Regions from separate parts of the Paenibacillus sp. FSL H7-0714 genome, predicted to be linked through region 2. Evidence: riboswitches for the same ligand, from Rfam matches in the RefSeq annotation. Region 2 holds a riboswitch; the other holds the start of a gene.
What was found. A riboswitch is a leader RNA that binds a small molecule or an ion and turns the genes downstream of it on or off. The one in region 2 is predicted to bind cyclic di-AMP.
Positions count from the first base shown of each region.

Region 1: another riboswitch for cyclic di-AMP. It lies ahead of NST34_RS02670 (hypothetical protein); the one in region 2 lies ahead of NST34_RS00190 (3D domain-containing protein).

Region 1 is NZ_JBBOPT010000001.1:594,188-597,603, reverse strand. Features, by position in the region: gene NST34_RS02675 (hypothetical protein) at 1-395, opposite strand, end outside; cyclic di-AMP (ydaO/yuaA leader) riboswitch at 586-775, opposite strand; cyclic di-AMP (ydaO/yuaA leader) riboswitch at 1,196-1,361, shown strand; gene NST34_RS02670 (hypothetical protein) at 1,495-1,986, shown strand; gene NST34_RS02665 (hypothetical protein) at 2,003-2,512, shown strand; gene NST34_RS02660 (hypothetical protein) at 2,645-3,004, shown strand; gene NST34_RS02655 (hypothetical protein) at 3,157-3,348, opposite strand; gene NST34_RS02650 (ABC transporter permease) at 3,383-3,416, opposite strand, start outside.
Region 2 is NZ_JBBOPT010000001.1:40,521-43,936, forward strand. Features, by position in the region: gene NST34_RS00180 (HD domain-containing protein) at 1-502, shown strand, start outside; gene NST34_RS00185 (TatD family hydrolase) at 614-1,384, shown strand; cyclic di-AMP (ydaO/yuaA leader) riboswitch at 1,582-1,811, shown strand; gene NST34_RS00190 (3D domain-containing protein) at 2,093-3,256, shown strand.

The DNA.
Region 1 (3,416 bases), 550 kb from region 2:
TCGATTAGAAAATCAGCATCACCACTGTGGGAATAGATTACATAACTTGCACCAAGTCTTTTATAGACCAATCTAGGATTTATTGAGCTTGTGATTACAAAAATCGGCTGCGTCGTCCAAGTGCGGCACATCTGAATGTAGCGGCAGCATAACGTAAAGCTGCTCTCGAACAGATATACCCGTCCTACCGGGAACGGCGGGCGAAACCAAGTATTCTGATGGCGGGTATCAACTAGAACGACTTGTTCAATCCCCATCTCTTCGAGTAGGGCCTTCTCAGGCAAGTTGTTGGTCAATCCGGCCATCTTAATGCCTCTGAATTTTAGAAGCTTAATAAAATGTTCGCCTGCCTTCGTTGGCGCACATACCAGTACATATTCATTCTGATCTGTCATCTCTTATTCTCCTCAAATGCTTTGCTTGTAAGATCAGAGCTTGATCACCCTGATCTTGAAAGAAAAGCTACCGCTAATGATGAATATAACGACCTCTTCGTGAGGTTTTCCATAAATGCTTTGCTTAAAAAAGCACAGCAAAAAGCCACAAAGGATTCTCCTCTGTGGCTCGCTAGCGGTCACATTGCACTCATCCTCTCTCCATACGCTTACGAGGTTAGCTGTCGGATTCGGGCGGTGAGAGTCGCCCTACCTGTATAGATGCGAGCTCACTCGCATCTTCTACAGGATTCACCCCATAACCGGCTTCCGACTCTCACATCGTCTGCCGATTGTTGGTTCCCCCGCTTTCCTTATCGGAAATTAAGCGGATCAAATATTCGATTGTTGTTGAAACAGGAGTAATCATACCCTTATGCAGGAAGAATTGTAAAACCTGATTGATGCCAAAATAATGCAAATTAAAAACTATTTTCGCGTTGGATAGCGCTTACTTGATATCCAATCTCTCTATATCTCTTGTTTACTCGAGTTTTAATCCATTAGCGAAAAGCGGGCATACCATGTGATTTTATTCACCACAAATGTAGAAATCTCAAAAAATCGCCTTTATAGGTAAGAAAACAAGAAGTCGAGATTAAGCGAGGAAGAAGCCCGATAACTCGCAATAAATACCTATTTGGTTCCCTTTTCCGTCGTAGTAGGCAGGATTTGGTTTAAATCGCGCTCAAAAGAACACTTTCTGTTTTTACAGAAACACCTTGAAAAGAGTATGATTCGGGTTGAATCTATTTCACAAAATACATTCAACGCTGAGTTCCTGTATTTGCAGGGAACGGGGGAACCATCAGGCCACATGGCCTACTTGGGGTGAATCCGAAGGAGACTGTTCAAGTCTCACATAGGTAGGGCGACTCTCACCGTCCGAATCCGACAGCTAACCTCGTAAGCGTAAAGAGAGAGACCCTTGATCCGCCACGCTTTGGCACAGGTATGTGTATACCTGTATTCCAAAACCGCAGCAGAGGTCCTCCTCTTGCTGCGGTTTTTGCGTTACCTGAATCTATAGGGTGATAGCATGCTGGACGGGGTGAAAGGAATGAAACACTATTATTGGGGAACTCAGCAAGGGCTACTTGAGCCGATAAGTCTAAATTATGTTTGCTTTGGAGCGTTGTGGTTCGAAGAGGATCATCACAGAACTATTGTCGGCTATGCTTTTGGTCAGAAGCAGATTGAATCACTTCGCCATTTCAGCAGCCCATCTACCTGTGAATACTGTATGGACCGAACAATTATATACGAAATATATAAAAATATCCGAGAAAAGCAACAGCTGCAGGATTGGTCAGCACACCAACGTTTTCCGTGGCTCACCGCTTTTAAGGAACCGTGGAAAGACGTTGCAGTCGGTTGGTACGTAATGAGATCTCGCAACACCTTCCCCTTACATTTATCCGTTATACGCAAACAGAAATTCCGACTATGGCTGGAGCATGCCGCAGTCTGTGAGAATGAAGCTGAAATGCTCGCCTGTATAGAGAAGGCTAACGACATTCACCATGTAGATCTTAAGCTTTTGGAAACCTAAGGAGGAGAAACCTGTCATGGACCAGCGAAGACTATCTCGCATAGAAGTATTCGTCTTTGATTCACCTGAGCCTATTCACTATGGAATGGAGGCTGATCAAGGTAGCCGTTATGGCATCCTGAAACTTACCTGTAAAGGAGGTAGCAGCTGGGGGGCATGTCTTATCTCTGCCAATACCAAAACTTTCGACCTTATTAAATGGAGTTCTTTTCTCAGAATGATATATCATTGCCGGCTAGAGGAAGCGATAGATAAAGTACGTACCCATGGTTCAGAGTGGGATCAGACTCAGTTTGAGCTAGTGCAAGGTGCTTTACAGGATTTAAGAGCCAAGCTGCAGGGTAAATCCTTGGCAGGGCACATTGAGCAAGGTCGTCTGTACAGAGCTGTCGCTGGTGGGAGAGATTCCAAAGGAGGGCGGCTATATTATAAACCATCCAGTGTTGCGCTTCAAAAACATAGTTATCCAGAACCTGATACCGCCGAGCTTATCAACAAATCCATTTCTTACTTTTCTATACTATAGGTTCATCCCATAACCCATTCTGAAAGGATCGTGTTTATCATGCCTGACCCCTTACCTGCCGAATCCCCCCGTAGAACTATATTTGCAGAGTGTGTTCAAAAGTGTACGAATGATATCTATACGCTCAGTTCCATGTTGTTACAACAATCAGCAGAAGCCGAGAAGGTTACTATCCGTACTTTTAAAGAGCTTCATAAAATATTCCGTCAAAAAAGCTTTGACAGCCAGCTATTCTCTATCGAAGCTTACCGCTCTTGTATCCGACAATGCGCCGATTATTACGCATGCCGGTCTCTCCTGTCTGCCAAGGCATTGCCTTGGGAGGAACAGCTTATAAAAACGATGTGGTATGGCCTAAAGCTATCTTTACCTCAAATAAGCATCATCCTGCAAAAGAGTGTTCCTGTACTAAAAGCGCAGCTTAGGCGTGTGCGGGAGCAACTGACTGCTCCAGAGGATTTGCTGCCTAGTGGTAATCTATCCGTTGTCTAATCCCTCAAAAGGAAACGACATTTGAGTGTACGGAGGATATATTGGACTCAGGAGCCCTGGAGTCCGCAACTATCTTCCAAATAACTTTTACGATACGTACTCAAAAAAGAAAAAAGCCACGGCATCTGCCGCGGCTTCCTTATTTCCTACTATTACGCTTTACTCTTACGCGCCTTACCGTACATCCACAATCCCGCAATCATCCCTACCATGGCAATACCAGTCAATACACCTTGAGTGAAATCCATAACAGCGGATCCATCTGAATGGAGCATTCTACTAACCGTAGCCAGAGATACCGAACTCATTAAAAGCATCATATTGTATTGTTCACTTTTAGTCATGATTACCACTCCTTAAAAGTTTATATGAAGCCACTTAGATCTTGTAAGCCTTCATCGCTTTTCTGATC
Region 2 (3,416 bases):
TTTCATGATTAATCCGCTGGAGGATTTGTTCCGTGGTGAGGTGACAGTGAAGCAATATTTAATGCTAGATGAAGCACTGGTACAGACGGCTTTTATGCAGTGGACACTTGAGAAAGATGAGCTACTAAGTGACTTGTGTACCCGTTTTATTCATCGTAAACTGTATAAATATGTTGAGGTGGAGAATCTCGATACAGATATGATTACTGAAATTCGCAGCAGTTTTGCGGCAGCCGGACTTCACCCAGAATATGATTTGGAGATTGATTTTCCGACAGATCTGCCCTATGATGTGTTCCGTCCGGGAGAAGCTTTTGACAATAAACAAATTCTGCTGCTTGATCGGCATGATCATCTGCGGGAAATTTCAGAGGTGTCGGATATTGTGCGTTCTATTAGCGGCATTCACCGTGGCAGATATCATCTTTATTTTCCTCAGGATAAGTTGAGAAATGCGCTTACGCGATTGCCTGCTTCTATTGCAGAGATTTTTGCAAAATAATACAAGAAAATATGGGATTTATGACAAGAAGAGTAGAAATATAAGATATAACGGATAGCGTGAAACTTATATTGTCTTATATTTAAAAAAGAACAAGGAGTGAGGGTTAAAATGTTTCTGTTTGACACACATACGCATCTGGATGCACCTCAATTCGACGAGGATCGCGAAGAAGTTATCGTTCGTGCTGTAGAAGCAGGAGTTAGCAAGATGATTAATATCGGATTTAATCGGGAGACGATTCCCTCAACGATGAAGCTGGCGGAATCTTATGATTATATTTATGCGGCAGTGGGTTGGCATCCTCAGGATGCGATTGATATGAAAGAAGGAGATCTCGATTGGATCGCTTCTCTATGCAGTCATAAAAAAGTAGTGGCTATTGGTGAAATCGGACTGGATTATTACTGGGATACTTCTCCCAAGGATGTGCAACATGAAGTTTTTCGCAAGCAAATTGGACTAGCCCGTGAACTAAATATGCCGATTTGTATTCATGATCGTGATGCCCATGAGGATGTTGTACGGATTTTACGGGAGGAAAAGGCAAATGAGGTTGGAGGCGTGATGCACTCGTTCTCAGGAAGCTGGGAAACAGCTAAAATGTGCTTGAATCTTGGTTTTCATTTATCCTTTGGAGGACCCATTACGTTCAAAAATGCAAGAGTGCCAAAAGAAGTGCTTGCGCAGACCCCACTAGACCGATTATTGATCGAAACCGATGCTCCATATTTGACTCCACACCCCTTTCGCGGGAAGCGAAATGAGAGCGCTCATGTGAAGCTGGTAGCAGAGGCAGCAGCTGAAATTAAAGGGTTAACATGGGAAGAATTGGCTAAAATAACGTATGCGAACGCACTGGAACGATTTGGGATTGAGTGAAAACGGGAGCAAAACAGGCGAAAAATAGAGAATGGCCGATATATTAAACTTTTTTAATATAAAAACGGCTGAATATTACAATATTTTAACCATATTTTTGCGTAAACGTGGTTGAATCGTCCTTTACAACATGCATCAAAACAGGATATCATCTTTTCAGTGATGTGAGCTGTGTTATAGTGACAGCCATTGATTCATGGATCGTCTCGCTGAGTCTCCGTATGGAGAACGGGGGAACCAATATTGACCTGCCGCATGCCTGTATTTTAAATACGGTTTAGACGTGCCGTAGGACAGTATTTGATTTCTTCACGTGGTCTTTGGGGTGAATTTAAGGGCAACCGCCATGAGCGGGTGACCTGAAATAGGGCGTCTCTCTTTCGTCCGAACCCGACAGCTAACCCCGTAAGCGCAAGTAAGAGAGGCAACCTCGTGCACAAGCATTCTCTATTCTGATATTGGAGAAGCCACGAAAGAGTCCTCAGTTGAACTCTTTTTAGGCTTTTTTATTTTTGAATAAATAGAATGTTGCCCACATACTGTTATATAACAGAGGTGGGAGTAGCTGTGCCGAGCAGGCGATCCATGAGCAGGAGACGCTAAGTTATTACGTGCGTGTCCTGTGACAATCTCAAATAGTTTCGTCAAAGGAATTCAGTCCTCATGATATACAATTGACGACGGGGCTATGTAAGGAGGATGGAGAGAATGGGCGTATTCCAACCAGAAGTATCCCATGATTCGCAGTCATCCAGCAGGTCTTTCGCATTACGGTGGGAGCAAGTAAATACTCGCGTACTTTTACTTGCAGGCGTGATTTCAGTCGCTATCGCGCTACTTATTCTGCTGTACGTACACGGTCAAAGTAACAAACAATTATTTTTAGTAATAGACGGGCAAACACAGACGCTTGAAACGCGAGAAGCGCTTCTTGGTGATGTGTTGGAGAAAGAGCAAATTTCGCTGCAGCCGCATGATGAACTATCTTTAGGACTGAGTGATGAAATAAAAGACGGTGACCGTGTCGTTATCAATCGTGCGCAGAAAATTAGTCTTACTGCGGATGGAGCAACAAAAACGTTATATACGACCGAAGACACAATTGGTAAAGCAATTGAGAAAATGGGCATTACCCTAGAAGGTCATGATAAGATTTTCCCTTCGTTAGACACCACCATTTCTGCAAACATGGAGGTTAAGATTGTTCGCATCAACAAACAGACTGTACAGCGATCAACTAACTTACCCTTCAGAGTCATCAAGACAGCAGACCCCTCCCTTACTGTGGGAACAGTTAGAGTGGCACAGGCAGGCAAACCAGGCGTCATGATTCAGCATATTGAAAAGATCTACCAAGACGGAGAACTGGCCTCTATGCGCATGATTGGTAAGGAAGTACAAACGGTAACGAAAGATAAGATTATTGCCGTTGGTACCAAAGCACTTCCTAAGCCGGCTGTAGCTAAGACTACAACAACTTCCAAATCAAACACCACTTCAAAAACGGCTAAGGTTAGCGCCAAGACTAATAACGTCACAAGCAAGGCTGGCGTAGACTTTGAGTACAAGAAGATGATTAAGAACGTCTCCATGACAGCTTATTCATCAGAAGAGCCAGGTATTGGTACCAAAACTGCCTCCGGAACACGCGTAACGGAAGGTCGTACAATTGCGGTAGACCCGAATGTAATCCCTATTGGCTGGTGGGTATATATCGAGGGGCTTGGATTCCGCCGAGCAGAAGATACTGGCGGTGCCATTAAAGGCAATAAAGTAGATGTCTATTACGATTCACTGAGCCATGTCCGTAATTTCGGTCGTAAATCACGTACCGTTTATGTGATTGGACCTGTGAAGCCGGAGTTAAACTAGGCTGAAGCTTTTGCAAATTATTCTTTGATAAGCTATAGTGATGATAACCGTTAAGGAACGCCAGATGATCATTTCGTTGATCGCAGAGCAACCGCTCATCACTTATACATTCTTTAACCAAAAGAAGAGGAGCGAAACCTCTTCTTTTTTGCTTTTTTTG